DNA from 4 places in the Enterococcus faecium genome. Region 4 is predicted to be linked to each of the others. Evidence: predicted binding sites of a transcription regulator. Region 4 holds the regulator's gene; each other region holds the start of a gene.
What was found. The regulator NrdR, encoded in region 4, represses ribonucleotide reductase genes. The targets are predictions, from matches to a motif close to ACACNATATATNGTGT.
Positions count from the first base shown of each region.

Region 1: the regulator NrdR is predicted to act here: its motif matches at 1,512-1,527, upstream of pnuC (nicotinamide riboside transporter PnuC).
Region 2: the regulator NrdR is predicted to act here: its motif matches at 2,676-2,691, upstream of nrdH (glutaredoxin-like protein NrdH).
Region 3: the regulator NrdR is predicted to act here: its motif matches at 1,713-1,728, upstream of PYW34_RS01115 (deoxynucleoside kinase).

Region 1 is NZ_CP118955.1:620,656-625,298, forward strand. It holds gene PYW34_RS02870 (hypothetical protein) at 1-560, shown strand, start outside; gene pnuC (nicotinamide riboside transporter PnuC) at 744-1,493, opposite strand; gene PYW34_RS02880 (VOC family protein) at 1,823-2,203, shown strand; gene PYW34_RS02885 (hypothetical protein) at 2,299-2,808, shown strand; gene PYW34_RS02890 (hypothetical protein) at 2,885-3,064, shown strand; gene PYW34_RS02895 (GNAT family N-acetyltransferase) at 3,119-3,682, shown strand; gene PYW34_RS02900 (LURP-one-related/scramblase family protein) at 3,729-4,244, opposite strand; gene PYW34_RS02905 (Cof-type HAD-IIB family hydrolase) at 4,270-4,643, opposite strand, start outside.
Region 2 is NZ_CP118955.1:2,149,103-2,153,745, forward strand. It holds gene feoB (ferrous iron transport protein B) at 1-1,899, opposite strand, end outside; gene PYW34_RS10490 (FeoA family protein) at 1,896-2,369, opposite strand; gene nrdH (glutaredoxin-like protein NrdH) at 2,770-2,994, shown strand; gene nrdE (class 1b ribonucleoside-diphosphate reductase subunit alpha) at 3,153-4,643, shown strand, end outside.
Region 3 is NZ_CP118955.1:223,480-228,122, reverse strand. It holds gene PYW34_RS01125 (pentapeptide repeat-containing protein) at 1-42, shown strand, start outside; gene PYW34_RS01120 (magnesium transporter CorA family protein) at 44-949, opposite strand; gene PYW34_RS01115 (deoxynucleoside kinase) at 1,034-1,693, opposite strand; gene mvk (mevalonate kinase) at 2,009-2,953, shown strand; gene mvaD (diphosphomevalonate decarboxylase) at 2,946-3,923, shown strand; gene PYW34_RS01100 (phosphomevalonate kinase) at 3,936-4,643, shown strand, end outside.
Region 4 is NZ_CP118955.1:1,114,210-1,118,852, forward strand. It holds gene polA (DNA polymerase I) at 1-167, shown strand, start outside; gene mutM (DNA-formamidopyrimidine glycosylase) at 212-1,048, shown strand; gene coaE (dephospho-CoA kinase) at 1,012-1,641, shown strand; gene PYW34_RS05275 (hypothetical protein) at 1,693-2,025, shown strand; gene nrdR (transcriptional regulator NrdR) at 2,337-2,828, shown strand; gene PYW34_RS05285 (replication initiation and membrane attachment family protein) at 2,851-4,224, shown strand; gene dnaI (primosomal protein DnaI) at 4,224-4,643, shown strand, end outside.

The DNA of each region.
Region 1 (4,643 bases), 490 kb from region 4:
AATTAGTAAAGGATGTAGAAGAATTCTTGATCAACTATCGCGCATTTTTACGTAAAGATTGGCAATCCATCGTATATGAAGAAGTGCCAGTACATCCTAATGCTTATTTTGAAACATTTATTTCCGTGTTGAGAAAGACAAAACGTCAACGAACACCAGAAGTCACTGCTCAGATGGAATATTTTGCGAAAAACCAACGATTCATCCAACCAAAAATCTATCTATTTATTTGGAAGCAATATTGTCGCTATGGTTTTACAGAAGGGTTCTTCGACAGCATTCCTCGGATAGTCAGAAATGGTTTTTTAAAAGTATTGCGTAAAGAACGAGAAGCTATACAATCTGCTGATAAGAAAGACCGTACAGTCTCAAAAGAAAAATGGCAACTAGTAGTGAAAGATATCCAATCTGGAAATGTGCAAGAGACAATCGACAAATGGAAAGGAAAACATTATCGTTTTACTGAAGCTCAGAAACAAGCGTTGGAATATTATCAGAAGTTAGAAGAATCACTGCGTTTCAATGATGAGGCAAGAAAGTATCTGAAGGAATTACTATAAAAAATAGAGGCTGGGACAGAAGAGTTTAACTCCAAGAAATAAGAAGAAATTCACGAAAATTGCTTTTCAAATTTTTGTGAATTTCAGCTTATTTCCGAAGGAGTTGCTTCTGATTCCGCCGTTTATACGTGTTTAGAGCGTGAGACAAAAGTGTTCTTTACTTTTGTCCCACGCTCAGTTTTTTTATGCGTGTTGTTGTGCGTTGTAGTATTCTTCTTCCATTTTTTGCATACGTTCACGTTCTTTTTGGTTATACCAAGGTGAAACGGTAAATGCAAGGACATCATTCAGCAAGTAAACAGAGCTGTTCACGAACATCGCCAAACTTGCAGATCCATGCGTAAATGAAATATACCAAAGGACCATTTGAGCAAGCCCTGAAGCTAACCACCAGTAATATTGGTTGTTGTAACGCAAGAAACTGATGATACCAGCAGTCAAGCTAATAGAAAAAGCAATGGCATCTACCCACGGCCGAGGATCATCTGTATAACGACCAATCAGGAATCCTGAAACAAGATAGACAAGGAAAGTACTGATGATTGCGATAAACCAGCTTTTTCCAGTGAATTTTCGGATTTTTGAAGCCATATTATGATTCCATTCTTTACTTAACAATACGGGGATATCCAATGTGATCATATAAGCAATCTGTTCACCGATACTTAAATAGTTCTTTGCTGAAAACCCAACGATAATAAAACAAATCGCAGACAAAATACCTAAAATACCGTTGACTGATTTTGCCGCATTGATGGATAAAATACACAATACACCAAGCGTGGTACCGATAAATGTAATAACGGACAGCCAAGTGATGGGACTATTGACAAGAGTCATGACCTGGCAGCCAAGACTGAAAAAGAAAAGATAATAATTTTGTTGCGGCCAGCCTTTTAGCTGATGAGCTAAAAACTGAAAATATGACTTCATGTATGAGGACTCCTTAAGACACTAAATGTAGTGTGTTCTGTATTTACTAACACAATCTATTGTATGCTTTTCTTGAAAAAAAACTAGTCTTTCAATTATAAATAATTTGTGTTATGATAATTTTCTGTTTGTTTTCTTGAAAATATAATTTCTTACTTTCATTTATTATATTGGGAACAGGAAGAGTGTCTTGGAGGACCTACTTTCTGTTTTTTTTTCCTTTTTTCTTATAAAAAGGAAAAACAGCTATTTTTTTCAATCTGACACATTTACAATGGAACTGGAGATTAATATAGATCCGAGCTTAAACGAAGAATAGGAGTGCTCATATGAACCTTACAACGATCCATCATATAGCCATCATTGTTTCAGATTATCAGAAATCACGTGATTTTTATGTTAATAAATTAGGATTTGAAGTAATCAGAGAAAATTACCGCAAAGAACGAGATGACTATAAATTAGATCTGAAACTAGGAAGTGCTGAATTGGAGATTTTTGGAATTGCTAATGCGCCACAACGACCAAACTATCCAGAAGCTTGTGGCTTGCGTCATCTTGCTTTCAAAGTAGACGATATTGAAGAAACAATTGCAGAATTGCAGTCCTTAGGGATCGAATCAGAACCGATTAGAGAAGATACCTTTACAGGAAAAAAAATGACGTTTTTCTTTGATCCAGACGGATTGCCATTAGAACTGCACGAATAAAGATAACAAAATTGTCACTTTTTTTTCGTTTCATTCGATTTTTCATTCGTTCATTTCTTGATATTCTTTAAAAAAAAGAAACAGGAGAATGAAGAATGAAAAAAATGATGTTTGGTGTTGCTGCCCTCATCGTAATAGGGATTACCGGTATGACGGGACTGCTCAATGCCGCTTTTCACATGGATGATATTAGTGACCAGGAATATCGGATCTCATTGAAAAAAGCAGCAGCAATCGTAAAAAACGAAACAAAAGAACATAACATATCTGCTATTCATTTTGCAGTTGAAAAAGATTTGGAGAATCCTACGAATGCAACATATGAATACCAGTTTTTTTGTGAAGGACAAGTCATAGCAGTCAATCCATCCACTGGGAAAACAACCGTACGAAATGACACGGAAAAGGCCGCAGAACATCTTTTTGATATAGAAAAAACGGAAGAATTCAAACAACCGCAAGCAGCGATGAAGGAAGCAGTCAGCTACTACGGGAAAAAAGCAAAAGTGAAAGAGTGGACACTTCTAGTCAAAGATGAACGTCCTTATTATAAAGTCCGATTAATAGATGGAGAACAGGACCGTCAGGTATGGATATCTGCATAGAAGAAGGATATTGCTTCTCTTTTTTACAATATAAGAGTAAGCTAAGAGAGTAAAGATGAAAGGAAGTTGAGATAACATGGAAAAAATGAAATGCCCTAATTGCGGAAAAAAATTTGCATACGAAGAAGTCAATAATGTAGTCGAACATAATGATAAAGAAATGCCAGTCGTCTGCCCTTATTGCCGAACTGAAGCGGCAAGAATCGTTACTCATGGTTATTTCATTACTGAAAAGATTGAAGATTTTTTAAAATAACGATTTTGCGATTTCTTTTTCTGCATGTTAGAATGGAGAAAAGGAGAGGAAACTATGATTCGTTTTGCGAGAAAAGAAGATGCTCCAGAAATCGCCCCATTGATCTTAGTGATTCTAAAAGATATGGAACTGCCATTTTTGAAGCAGACAGGGGAACAAAAGACTTTAGAGATTTTAGAAGAAGCAATCACTGATCCAAATTATCGTTACAGTTATTCACGAGGTATCGTAGAAGAAATAGACGGTAAAGTTGCAGGAGTTGCTTACGGTTATACAGATGAAGAAGAATCAATCATCGATCAGCCACTGGTACCTATCTTAGAGAAATATCAGCTAGATGCGTCTACACGTTTGTTCATTGATAAAGAAACGTTTCCCAACGAATGGTATTTGGACTCTATCAGTGTATCAGAAGATTTTAGAGGACAAGGCATCGGTTCGCGATTATTAGAAGCATTACCTAAATTGGCGAAGAAAGCTAATCGCTCCGTCATCGGTCTAAGTGTGGATGAAAAAAATCCAAAGGCTAAAAAATTATACGAACGCCATGACTTCAAAGTTGTCGGTCAGCGGATGATCAGTGGTCATCTTTATGATCATATGCAAAAGAATATCTAAAAAGATGTACCTGAAATGCGTATTTCCGCATTTCAGGTACATCTTTTTAACTTAAGTTAAGTCGGTAAGAAACAGGCTTATCGCGACTTTTGTCTTTACGGTAGAGCCAGTAATCTAAAACCGCAGCAATACAAATACAAACTGGAGCATCTTCATCATTTGAGACATCCAATACATAGTAATCTCCTGAAAAAAGTGTTGCTTTATCCATTTTCATGATTTGCTGATTGAAATGATGGATTTGATATTGATGATTATAGATATCACCTTGGACTGTCCAGTGAAGTCTACGAATATAATAAAAGTCACCGGGCCAATTGAATATTTTCTGCATGGTTCCCACCTTTTCGAACTCTTTATACAGCTCAAAACGCGTACCGAATGTCAGGCTTATCTGCTTGATGTGAGCAACGAGATCGCCATTCATGGCATAAAGAGACAATGCATCGCCCTTTGTTCCCCAGCGACCAACCATCAAAAACAGGGAATGTCCTTTTTCGTTTTTGACAATTGTCCGAGTTGCACGTCCAAGCTGCTTTTCCTGAATGAAAAATTCTGACATCTATATCCCTCTTTTCTAGATAAAACTACAAGTCTTCTGCAATCGCGCGCAATATGGCTTTTCCTACGCCAGATTCAAGGTTTGTGTCCGTTGTATATTTGGCATAATCTTTTACTTCGATTTCTGCATTTCCCATTGCGAAACTGACTCCTGCTACTTGCAGCATGCTGACATCATTGAAGTTATCGCCAATCGTCATGACTTCTTCTAAAGAAATCCCACGCTCGTGAGCGACATGGGCAACAGCAATTCCTTTTTGAGCGTTTTTATGGTTCACTTCGATATTGTTTTGACCAGAGGAAGTAACGGCTAGATCGCCTAAAAGAGAAATCTGCTTTCCAACTGGACCTAATACAGCTGGCCCTTCTGTATGAAAACAAATAATTTTTAAAACTTCCA
Region 2 (4,643 bases), 1.0 Mb from region 4:
ATGGATAGCCCCAATTGCCGCAAAACAAGGCGCACAAAGTAAATTGAAGGCTAACAATGAATAAGCTGCTGCGGGAGTATATGTGTGTTGTAGCACTTGCCAGATTTCTCTGCCATTTTCGGATACTTCCGCATGACCAAACAAAATACCAAATGTGCCAATAATATTTTCTTTAGCGACCAATCCTGTAATCGCTGCGACTGTTCCTTGCCAGTTTCCCCAACCAAGCGGCTGAAAAACAACTGCCAGGATTCGCCCGAAAAAGGCTAAGATACTTTGGTCTTCAGAAACAGGTTGAGCATAAAAATTATAAGAAGAGCTGAACCAGATCACGATACTAGAAACAAAGATAATCGTTCCTGCTTTTTTAACAAAAGACTTGCTGCGGTCATAGGTTTGTCTTAGGACCGCTGACCATTGAGGAAAATGATATGCGGGCAATTCCATGATAAAAGGAGCTGTATCTCCAGCAAACAAACGTGTTTTTTTCAAGCTGATTCCAGAGAAAATAATTGCAGTCATACCAAGAAAATAGGCAGAAGGAGCTACCCAAGATTGATGAGGAAAAAAGGCCCCTGCTACTAAGGCAATAATCGGCAACTTTGCAGAACAAGGCATGAAGGTTGTGACCATGATCGTCAAACGACGATCTTGCTCGTTTTCAATCGTGCGACTGGCCATGACGCCTGGCACTCCACATCCTGTAGCAATCAGCATAGGAATGAAGGATTTTCCTGAAAGACCGAATTTCCTGAAAAGTCGATCCATGACAAAAGCGATCCTCGCCATATATCCGCAGTCTTCCAGAAAGCTCAAGCATAAAAACAATATAATCAATTGCGGTAGAAATCCTAACACTGCTCCCACGCCTGCGATGATGCCGTTCAAGATCAGCTCCTGCATCCATCCCGCTACTTGCCATTCAGCTAACAATCTGCCAACATGTTCTGGTAACCATGTACCAAACAATGTGTCATTGATCCAATCTGTCCCCATTGTTCCTACTGTTTGAATAGCCAGATAATAGATCAGCCACATCACAAATGCGAAGATCGGCAAGGCTAACCAACGATTCGTTGCAATCTGATCGATTTTGTCACTCATCGATAATTGGAAAGAATCATTTGACACAACACAGAGTGTACATAGTTGGGTAATAAATTCATAACGTTCATTGACCAGAATCGTCTCACTATCGTCGTCCAATAGTTTCTCTGTTAACTGGATCAGTTGCTCGATCTCTTTTTGCTGAGAAACTGCTATCTCGTAATCCTCTCTTACCTTCTGATCTCGTTCAAAATATTTCATTGCATACCAGCGTTTCTTGCCGCTTTGTTCTCCTAGTACATCTTCAATTTCATGTAAAGCTGCTTCTAAACGTGGATCATATGTACAGGGAACAGGAATAGAAGGCCGCTTTTTTGCAGACTCCTGAATCTTTTCGATTAGTTTTTCGATTCCTTGCTTTTTCAATACGCTGATTGGTAAAACTGGTACACCAAGACCATAGGAAAGCTTTTCTAGATTGATTTTTTTTCCTTCTTTTTTGATGACATCCATCATATTCAGACCAATGATCATAGGAATGTCTAAATCCAATAACTGCGTAGTTAAATAAAGATTTCGTTCTAAATTGGTAGCATCAATAATGTTGATGATCAGTTCAGGCTGTTCCTGAACCAAATAATCTCTTGCAATCACTTCTTCTGGTGTATAAGGAGACAAAGAATAGATGCCGGGTAGGTCCTGAATATGAATGTTCGGATTTTTTTTCAACGATCCTTCTTTTTTTTCTACTGTTACGCCCGGCCAATTCCCTACATATTGATTCGAACCAGTCAAGAGATTGAACAAGCTAGTTTTCCCGCTGTTTGGATTTCCGACTAACGCGATATTCATTCTTTTTCCTCCCTTTGTATCAAGATTAGTTCGGCCTCTGACTTTCGTAACGTCAGTTCATACCCTCGCACTGTCAGTTCGATTGGATCTCCCAGAGGGGCTAGTTTTCGGATAACTATTTTTACATTTCGCGTCAATCCCATATCCATTAACCGTCGCTTCACTGCGCCTTGTCCGTGGATTGCTACGACGATCCCAGTCTCTCCTGCTTTTAATTGATCAAGAGAAGTCCAGCTTTCAGAGGAAGCAGTCTTTTTATTGACAAAGATTTGACCTAGTATTTCCCGACTTACTGCCACTCGATGACTTTTTACCAGTAAAATGGCATTGTTGCCTGATAAATTGACGACGACGATTTTACTTCCGGCAACGATCCCGATATTTTGCAAATGGCGTTTTGTTTTTTCTTCTGTTTCGATTCGTTCGACTTGATAAACGAAATTCTGCTTTGCCTGCGCTAAGGTCTGCATATTGATTCCTCTCTTGTGAAATAAATCATGTATTAAAATCATTCATTATATGTTCTAATTTTCTTACGTGTTACGCAAATAAATGAGAATCATTCTCACATAGAATACTCTCGGTAATTGAGAATGTCAATTATACTTGTGATATTATGAGCGAATCTTTAGTATTGATAGATAAAAATGAGAAAAAAATATTTCTTCATAGTTTTCCACAATTTTTTCTCTATTAAATTTGCTATTTTCCCACACGATACTTGTTTTCAGCTCTTTTTTCAAAAACACAAAACTTAGTATTCCACAGTTTCCACAACACAATATGTAGTGTTTGTTGTTTGACTTTTTTACTAAGAGTTTTATACTATCTATTATAGATAATAAGAATGTGTTAGAGGAGGCACTCACCATGAACGTAAAAATCTTTTCTAAAAATAATTGTATGCAATGTAAGATGGTCAAACGGTTTTTAACAGAAAATCAAATTGCTTTTGAAGAAGTCAATATCGATGAACAGCCTGAAGCAGTAGACTGGTTGAAAGCACAAGGATTCCAAAGTGTTCCTGTCATTACTTCTGATGCAGAAACAGTTATCGGATTCCGTCCTGATCAGTTGCGTAAACTTGCCAGCTAACATGACTAAAAGAATCAAAACGTGATACATGGATTTGAAGGGCTTGAGACAGCACCAGTTTTTGTCGCAAACTTCCAAATCCTTTTTTAAAGCTTAAAAACAATGCAATGATTTGCAATCAAGCATCATCAAATACGAAATGAAGGTTGGGCGTACGTATGAGTCTTAAAAATTTACAAGATGTCAGTTATTTCAAGCTGAATAATGAAATCAATCGGCCAGTCAATGGTCAAATCCCTTTGAATAAGGATAAAGAAGCTTTAGTTGCCTTTTTTGAGGAAAATGTCAAACCAAATACGATGACTTTTCTATCTATTATGGAAAAAATCAATTACTTGATCGATCAAGAATATATAGAAGCAGAATTCATTCAATTGTATTCACCATCATTTATTGAAAAGCTATATCAATTTTTGGACGAGCAACATTTTTCTTTCAAATCTTTTATGGCTGCTTACAAATTTTATTCTCAATATGCGTTGAAAACCAACGACGGTTCCGCTTATCTGGAAACTTATGAAGATCGAGTAGCCTTCAATGCGCTTTACTTTGCGAACGGGGATGAAGAATTAGCACTTGCTCTTGCAGACGAAATGATCCATCAACGATATCAGCCAGCTACACCTTCTTTCTTGAATGCTGGACGTAAACGTCGGGGCGAATTGGTGTCTTGTTTCTTGACTCAAGTCACTGACGATATGAACTCTATCGGGCGCTCAATCAACTCTGCTTTGCAATTGTCCCGTATTGGTGGCGGCGTAGGGATTACTTTATCAAATCTTCGTGAAGCCGGCGCTCCTATCAAAGGATATGAGGGTGCTGCAAGTGGTGTCGTTCCAGTCATGAAATTATTCGAAGATAGTTTCAGCTATTCTAATCAATTAGGTCAGCGTCAAGGAGCTGGCGTGGTTTATTTGAACGTTTTCCATCCAGACATTATTGCTTTCCTTTCAGCAAAAAAAGAAAATGCAGATGAAAAGATTCGCGTAAAAACTCTTTCTCTTGGCGTGATCGTACCTGATAAATTTTATGAATTGACACGTAAAAACGAAGATATGTATTTATTTAGTCCATATAGTGTCGAAAAAGAATATGGTGTCCCATTCTCTTATGTAAATATTACAGCTGAGTATGATCATCTAGTTGCAAATCCAAACATTCGCAAACAAAAAATCAAAGCGCGTGATCTTGAAAATGAAATCTCAAAATTACAACAAGAATCTGGCTATCCTTACGTAATCAATATTGATACAGCGAACCGCGAGAATCCAATCGATGGCAAGATCATCATGAGTAATTTATGTTCAGAGATTTTACAAGTTCAAACGCCTTCTGTGATTAACGGCAAACAGGAATATGAAGTATTAGGAACGGATATCTCATGTAACTTAGGCTCGACAAATATCGTGAATTTGATGCAAAGCCCTAACTTTGGTCAATCTGTGCGTACGATGACTCGTGCATTGACATTTATTACAGATGCATCTGATATCGATGTCGTACCACCGATCCAAAACGGAAATAAGCTGAATCATACGATTGGATTAGGTGCCATGGGCTTACACACTTATCTTGCAAAAGAACAAATGGAATATGGCTCAGAGGATTCATTAGACTTTACAAATATTTACTTCATGCTGTTGAATTAT
Region 3 (4,643 bases), 890 kb from region 4:
CTTGTGATCGCCCAAGCCCTTGGTTTGCAGATCAAAGACTAGATCAACGAATCCGCCGCCACAGTGCAATAAGCATCCAAATAGATAAGACCAAACTGATGATCAAGGCGATTCCCCATCCGAAAACGGAATGGGTAAAGGGTAACTGGAGATTCATTCCGAAGAATCCTGTCACAATAGTTGGAACGGTCAAGATCAGCGACCAGACCGTCAAAAATTTCATCGTGTCATTCAAGTTGTTATTCAGCAAATTATTATAAGTGCCAGAGAGCTGGTCTAAAATCTGCGAAGCTAAGTTCGTCATTTCAACTGCTTGTCGTGCTTCGATCAGCGCATCGTCCAACTCTTCTTTTTCCTTTTCTGACAACTTGCGATAAATAGCCAATGCCTTGATTTGTTCTAAAAGTACTACATTTTGTTTTGTTCCTGTAACTAAGTAAACCAAACCGATCTCTAAATCTGAAAGTTGCAGCAGATTCTTGTTCGTTGTTTTTTCTCTTAATTTCAGATTAAGCCGCTGACGTTCACTATTCACTTCCTCGATTAAAGGAAAAAAGGAATCAGAAATCAAAAACAATGTACGAAACAATAAACTGTATACACTCATGTCTGGCATTCGTTCCAAAAGCGATCGAATTAGTCGAATCACGTACTCGGTATTCGGCGTGGTAAATGTAAACAAACCGTCTTCTTTTAAAATAAAAGCGATAGGACTAGTTTCATAATGATTATCGACTTTTTGCTGGTGCGGAACATTTGATACAAGCAGTAACGCTTCATCAAAAGAATCGTACTCTACGCGCGCCCGTTCATTTTTATCTAGAGAATAAGTCAGCATCTCGTCACTAATGCCATATTCTTCTTTTAAGTTTTTAACAGCTAGCACATCGTTTTGCTGTACATTGATCCAAAAATTACGGTCTTGATTAAAATAGTGTTTTTCCCGCATACTCTATCCTCCTGACATTTGTTTCCAGTATAAAGAAAAAAGTCGCTCAAATAAAGGTTTACCCTTTATTTGAGCAACTGTAAATCAAATGGCTACTTTGGTTTGGCGAATCTCTGCTAATTTTTCTTCGATCATTTTCAAGACTTCTTCTTTTGCTTGAGGATCTTCCACAAAATTATAGCGGTCTCCATCGATTTGGATTTTTGGACTTTCTTTGTATTCTTCATACCATTGATCGTAACGTCTGTTCAATTCTTTGTAATAATCGTATAGACTTGGATCAAAGGACAATTGTTCATACGAACGACCACGTTTTTCGATACGCTCCAACATCGTATCAAAAGATACACGAATATGAACTAATAAATCCGGATGTTTTTTATGGGCAGCATAGGGAAGTTCTTCCATCATGTTTTCCAGCAGTTCATCATACACACGAACTTCTGTTTCTGTTGCTCTTCCTAGATCTGCATTTAGATGGAAAAGCAGTGAATCTTCATAAATCGAACGGTCCAATACATTATTGTCATCTTTCATTGCTTGTTTGATGCTTGCAAAACGTTTATTCAAAAAATAAATTTGCAGCAAAAAAGCATACTGTTCAGGGTTTGCATAAAATAAGGGCAAGACTTCATTATCATCAATCGATTCATAAAATGCCTGACTATCAAAGTGTTCAGCCATCATTTCTGTTAAACTTGATTTTCCGGCACCAATTGTACCTGCTAAAACGATCACGCTCATTTACCTCCAGCTCACTTCATCACTAAATATTGTGTTTAACTCCAACCTTTTTAAATATACCCCCAATATCTAGTAGTGTCAATTGTATTTTTTTCTAGTCAAAGAAGAAAAAAAGTCAAAAAATTCTTAAGAAAAAAGTGTTTTTTCTTTAGAAAACGTATTCTTAGTTTTACTTCTGAGATGGTTTTAGTAAAATAAAGGAGGAATGTTTTTTGAGACCCTTAGTGGACAAAAAAATTCGTGAAGCAGCGCAACTCGTTTTGGGCGCTTTATTTTTTGCTTAAAAATCACTTTTACGTGAGAAGGAGTTAGATTATGGCAAACTATGGCCAAGGAGAATCAAGCGGAAAGATCATATTGATGGGCGAGCACGCGGTTGTTTATGGAGAACCAGCGATTGCCTTTCCTTTCTATGCAACAAAAGTCACCGCATTCCTTGAAGAGCTGGATGCAATGGACGATCAACTGGTTTCTTCCTACTATTCAGGAAATTTAGCCGAAGCTCCTCATGCATTAAAAAATATCAAAAAATTATTCATTCACTTAAAAAAACAGCATGACATCCAAAAAAACTTGCAACTGACCATTGAAAGCACGATTCCTGCTGAACGTGGAATGGGATCAAGCGCTGCAGTCGCCACAGCAGTCACTCGTGCTTTTTATGATTACTTAGCATTTCCTTTGTCTCGTGAAATACTATTAGAAAATGTCCAGCTTTCGGAAAAAATCGCCCACGGTAATCCTAGTGGAATCGATGCAGCCGCTACTAGCAGCTTGCAGCCGATTTATTTTACAAAAGGGCATCCTTTCGACTACTTTTCTTTGAACATCGATGCTTTTTTGATTGTCGCTGATACAGGAATCAAAGGACAAACAAGAGAAGCCGTCAAAGATGTCGCTCACCTCTTTGAAACCCAGCCTCATGAAACTGGACAAATGATCCAAAAATTAGGATACTTGACGAAGCAAGCAAAACAAGCAATCATTGAAAATTCACCAGAAACGTTGGCACAGACAATGGATGAATCACAATCACTTCTGGAAAAGCTGACAATCAGCAATGATTTTCTTAATCTATTGATCCAAACAGCAAAAGATACCGGGGCATTGGGTGCCAAATTAACTGGCGGTGGACGCGGTGGCTGTATGATTGCATTAGCACAAACAAAAACAAAAGCCCAAGAAATCAGTCAAGCACTTGAAGATGCGGGTGCTGCTGAAACTTGGATACAAGGATTAGGAGTACATACCTATGTTTAAAGGCAAAGCACGCGCATATACCAACATTGCTCTAATCAAATATTGGGGTAAGAAAAATGAAGAACTCATCCTTCCAATGAACAACAGCCTTTCGTTAACATTGGATGCATTTTATACAGAGACAGAAGTCATCTTTTCTGATAGCTATATGGTAGATGAATTTTATCTAGATGGCACCTTGCAAGACGAAAAAGCAACAAAAAAAGTCAGTCAGTTTCTTGACCTTTTTCGTAAAGAAGCCGGCCTCTCACTAAAAGCTTCAGTAATCAGTCAGAATTTCGTTCCTACCGCAGCTGGATTAGCCTCCTCTGCCAGCGGGCTAGCTGCTTTAGCAGGCGCTTGCAATACTGCTCTTAAGCTTGGATTAGATGATCTCTCTCTTTCAAGATTTGCTCGACGCGGGTCTGGTTCAGCTTGCCGAAGTATTTTCGGTGGTTTCGTCGAATGGGAAAAAGGCCATGACGACTTAAGTTCTTACGCTAAGCCAGTCCCTTCCGATTCTTTCGAAGACGATTTAGCAATGGTTTTCGTTTTGATCAACGACCAGAAAAAAGAAGTGTCCAGCAGAAATGGGATGCGTCGGACAGTCGAAACATCCAGTTTTTATCAAGGCTGGTTAGATTCCGTTGAAGGGGATCTATATCAATTGAAACAAGCAATCAAAACAAAAGATTTCCAACTTCTCGGAGAAACGATGGAAAGAAACGGACTAAAAATGCATGGAACGACTTTAGCTGCCCAGCCTCCATTCACTTACTGGTCTCCTGACAGCTTAAAAGCGATGGATGCGGTGCGACAATTGAGAAAGCAAGGCATTCCATGCTACTTTACGATGGATGCTGGCCCTAATGTCAAAGTTTTAGTGGAAAACAGCCATTTATCTGAGGTACAAGAAACATTTACCAAATTATTTAGCAAAGAACAAGTAATTACTGCCCATGCCGGTCCAGGAATTGCGATTATTGAATAAAGGGAGATTTTTATGATTGAAGTATCTGCACCAGGCAAACTCTATATTGCCGGAGAATATGCAGTTGTTGAAACAGGCCATCCAGCAGTTATCGCTGCAGTCGATCAATTCGTGACAGTCACTGTAGAATCTGCACGAAAAGTCGGAAGTATCCAATCTGCACAATATAGTGGGATGCCTGTACGTTGGACAAGACGCAACGGAGAATTAGTTTTAGATATTCGGGAAAATCCTTTTCATTATATCCTTGCTGCTATTCGCTTGACTGAAAAGTATGCACAAGAAAAAAACATTCTTTTATCCTTTTATGATCTGAAAGTAACAAGTGAGTTAGACAGTTCAAATGGCCGGAAATATGGATTGGGTTCTAGCGGTGCCGTGACCGTTGCAACGGTCAAAGCCTTGAATGTTTTTTACGCGTTGAATTTATCTCAGTTGGAGATTTTCAAGATTGCAGCACTAGCCAATTTAGCAGTTCAAGATAATGGTTCCTGCGGCGACATCGCTGCTAGCTGTTATGGTGGCTGGATCGCTTTCTCAACCTTCGACCATCCTTGGCTCCAAGAACAAGAAACTCAGCATTCTATCAGTGAGTTACTTGCCCTGGATTGGCCAGGTCTATCCATTGAGCCATTGATTGCTCCTGAAGATTTACGTTTATTGATTGGTTGGACGGGTAGCCCTGCCTCTACTTCTGATTTGGTCGATCAAGTTCACCGT
Region 4 (4,643 bases):
CTACGATGCTGTTACAAGTTCATGATGAACTTGTCTTCGAGGTACCGAAAAAAGAACTTGAATCATTAGATAAATTGGTGAAGGAAGTTATGGAACAAGCTGTTTCTCTTCATGTACCACTGATCACTGACAGCAGTTGGGGAAAAACGTGGTACGAAGCAAAATAAACATTGTTTAAGACAGAGCAATATAATGAAGGTGAAAAGAAAAAATGCCAGAATTACCAGAAGTAGAAACCGTTCGTAAAGGATTGGAACGGTTAGTAGTAGGAAAAACGATTCAAAAAGTTCAGGTCTTGTGGCCCAAGATCATCGAGCAACCAGAGACACCCATCTTTGAGGCTTCTCTTGTTGGCGAAACCATCCAATCCATTGGACGTAGAGGGAAGTTTTTAATTTTTCATCTCGATCATTATGAACTGATCTCACACTTGCGAATGGAAGGAAAATATCAATTTACGAAAGAAAATACACCAATCGATAAACATACGCATGTACTTTTCTTTTTTGAGGATGGAAGCCAACTTCGCTACAACGATGTACGAAAATTTGGTCGTATGACAATCGTCGAAAAAGGAGCAAGTGCAACTTACCGAGGAATCATGAAATTGGGACCTGAGCCTTTGCCAGATAGCTTCTTATTAGCAGATTTCGCAAATGGACTGAAAAAGTCCCACAAAGCAATCAAGCCATTGCTGCTAGACCAACGTCTAGTGACTGGTCTAGGTAATATTTATGTAGATGAAGCATTATGGGAAGCGAAGATCCATCCAGAACAACCGGCGAACACACTGCGCCCCAAAGAGGTAGAACAATTACGTCTATCGATCATTGATGTTTTGGATCGTGCAATAGAAGCCGGAGGTACCACGATTCGCAGTTATTTGAATGCATTAGGAGAATCAGGCGGATTTCAAGTAGCACTGCATGTCTATCAGCAAACTGGCAAACCATGTATACGTTGTGGAACGCCGATCGTGAAAACAAAAGTGGCACAAAGGGGGACGCACTATTGTCCGAATTGTCAAAGGCTAAAAATCGCAAAGTAGGATTTGTTTTAGGTTTGACGGGTGGAATAGCTACCGGTAAAAGTACGGCAGCCAAAGTCTTTCAGTCTCATGGATTTCCTTTGATCGATGGCGATGTGATTGCCAGAGAAACTGTTGAGCCTGGAACGCTTGCTCTGAGGAAAATTGTATCAGTGTTTGGCCAAGAGGTATTGCAGCCTGATGGGCAACTAGATCGAGGGAAACTTGGGATGATTGTTTTTCCATCAAAGGAAAAACGGCAAAAACTTGATCAGCTATTAGATCCGTTTATCCGAAAAGCGATAAAAGATCAAATCGCCTCTCTAAGTTCCAATCATCCTTTAGTAATTGTAGATATCCCATTGCTCTACGAAGGTCATTATGACCACTATATGGATGCAGTAGCTGTCGTTTATACTACGCCAGAAACTCAGCTTCAGCGTTTGATGAAACGTAATCAACTGACGCTAGAACAAGCGCAGCAGAGAATTAGTAGTCAACTTCCAATCGAAGAAAAAAAGCAGCGTGCGGATATTTTGTTCGACAACAATGGAACAAAAGAAAAACTTGTGGGACAAATCGAAAATTGGCTTTTTGCTAATCGCTTTCTTTGAGTATCTGTGTCAATTTTGCTATCCTGAGTATATAGAAAGTGAGGGATAGCGATGGGATCATTAAAAAATCAAAAGGATAAAGTCGTAGGTAACGCAAAAGAAAAAATCGGCGAGATGCTCAATAAAGAAAATCTAATCGATGAAGGTCGTACGCAATCAGAAACAGCAGAAGAAAAAGAAAAGCAGTACCAAGCAAGAATCGATGAAATAGAAGACCAGCAGGCAGAAGAAGAAGCGAAGCGGCAAGATTTGACTCAAGAACGAAAAAATCCGACACCTGATCGTAGTAAAACACCGCTCCCAGAAAGTGACCACATTCCCGATGAGCAAAAAATCGAGGAACAGCGAATGAAACACTATACAGGAATCGAAGAGAAGTTATAAAATAGTAAAAAATCGAGATGTGACTTGAAGCAGATGAGAAGGTGTTCATCTGCTTCAAGTTTTTTGTGCTAGATGACTAAATCAGCTTTTGTGTAAGTTATTTCTCAGTAATCAAGGTGATCAGTATTGGAAAATTGAAATTTAGTAAGGACAGGGGACACAATTACGCATGAAAGTAGAAAAAATTGTTCTTATATCCGTGTTTTTTGGGTAGGACAGTCGCGTTTGTGATTTGTTTCGTGTTATAATACAACTAGTTGTAAAGAAAGACACATCCTTTATATAAAATGCGATGCAAGAGGTGAGACAAAATGAGATGTCCCAGATGTCAACATAATAATTCACGAGTAATCGACAGCCGTCAAGCAGATGATGGACGTGCGATCCGTCGCCGTCGCGAATGTGAGAATTGTTCGTTCCGATTCACTACATTTGAACGAATTGAAGCTGCTCCGTTATTAGTAATCAAGAAAAACGGGGAACGCGAAGAGTTCAATCGCGATAAAATTTTAAGAGGACTCATCCGTTCAGCAGAAAAAAGACCTGTAGCTATGGAACAAATGGAACAAATCGTCAACCATGTCGAAAACCGCGTACGCAGTCTCGGAGAAAACGAAGTATCGACGAATCTAATTGGTGAATATGTGATGGAAGATTTAGTTGATTTAGACGAAATCGCTTATATTCGTTTTGCAAGTGTTTATCGCCAGTTCAAAGATATGTCTGTTTTCTTAAAAGAGTTGCAAGATATCGTGGATAAAGCAAAAGAAAATAATAAAGAGAATAATAAAGAAAACAATTAAGAAACAAAAAGGAGGCATTTCCTTGGAAAATGCTTGGAAAGAGCTTCAACCAAAAAATATTTACCAAGGAAGAAAAGCGGCTCCGCTGAGAGAAGACAGCAAGAACGCCTTGCTGTATCTTTATCAGCCACTAATCGGCGGAGAAGCCTTGAGTATCTATTTCACCCTGTTATCAGAAATCTCTCAAGAATCTGGCAAAGGTCCTGAAGGGATGCATGCAGATCTGCTTAGTAGTCTAGGCTGCGGTATCCCGCAATTTTATGATGCAAGAAAAAAGCTAGAAGGAATCGGCTTACTGGATGTTTATTTTAAAGAAGATAGTGATCTGGGACCTCGTTTTATTTATGAGCTGTTAGAACCACTCATTCCTAAAGCATTTTTCAAAGACTCTGTTCTGGCTTTTCTTCTTCTGGAAAAAGTTGGTGAACGACGATTCCAGAAGCTTACCCAATTGTTTGAACCTAAAAGGCATACAGCAGAGGGATATCAAAAAATCACAAAAAAATTTTTAGATGTTTATCGCTTCAATGAAGCAGTGTACGCTGCTAATCAAGAAAACATCGAATCGCTGAATAAATCTTTTGAAGAATCTGAATCAGTAGCATTACTTGAAGCAGATTCGACATTCGATTGGCAGTTTTTGAATGATTGGCTGGCAAAAAAACATATTGCAAGTCTTGATGATCCAATCATCAAACAAGTCGACATGTATCATCAGCTTTACGGTTTCGATGAATTGACACTTGGCGAACTGATCAGTCAATCTTATGACTTTAGTGAACAAAAAGTATCTGAAAAAGAACTGCAAAAAGCCATTTTGGCAATGCAGAGACGTCCGGTGAAGCAAACAAAAGAAACAGTTGCGGTTTCTGAAAACAGTAATGAACCCTCGTCAAACGAACATTTGACAAACGCAGCGCTTCAGCTGATAAAAGAAGCACAGAGCATTCCACCGATGAAATATCTGGAAGCAATCAAGTCAGAAAAAGGCGGATATGTTTCTAAACAAGAAAACTGGTTACTGCAAGATCTTGTTTCTCAATCAGGTCTTTCCAGTAGCGTGATCAATGTTTTGTTGAATTATGTATTGGTGATCAAAAATAATGCTAGCTTAAATGCTAGTTATGTGAATACAGTGGCAAATGAATGGGCACAAAAGAAAATCGCCACAGCAGAAGAAGCAATTCAGCATATTCGGCAAATAAGCAATCAAGCAAAACAATCAAAACAAAAGAAGCAAACAAATTATCCAAATGGCAAGCGAAATGTTCGGCGGGAAAAGCTTCCTGATTGGGTCAATCAGCCAAAAGATGAAAAACAGATCAGCAGCGAGAAAAAAGCAGAGATTGACCGCCGTTTTAAAGAATACCTGGCAAAAAAGGAGGGTGACATCTAGTGGAAGACGTAGGCAAAGAATTGAAGAGGATCATCAGCAAACGCAATTATCAAGAAAAGTATGCTGAAATGATCGCTGAAGTCTTAAATGATGCGGATGTTCAAGCTTTTCTAAGCGCACACCAAGAAGAATTGACACAAGCGGATATTGAAAAAAGTTACGCCAAATTGTATGAATTCGTGCAAGAAAAGCGTAAATATCAAAAAAACGATCCAACGATGATCGCTCCCGGCTATGAGCCGAAGCTGACATTGAATTTTCATTATGTGGATGTCACTTATGTACCAACGGAAGCATTGTTAGCACGGCAAAGACAAGAAGAAATCAGAAGCCGAGTAAAAGCAATGGATATGCCAAAAGATATTCAATCGGCTTCTTTTGAAAACTTTGAACGTACAGATGGACGAGGATATGCGAGC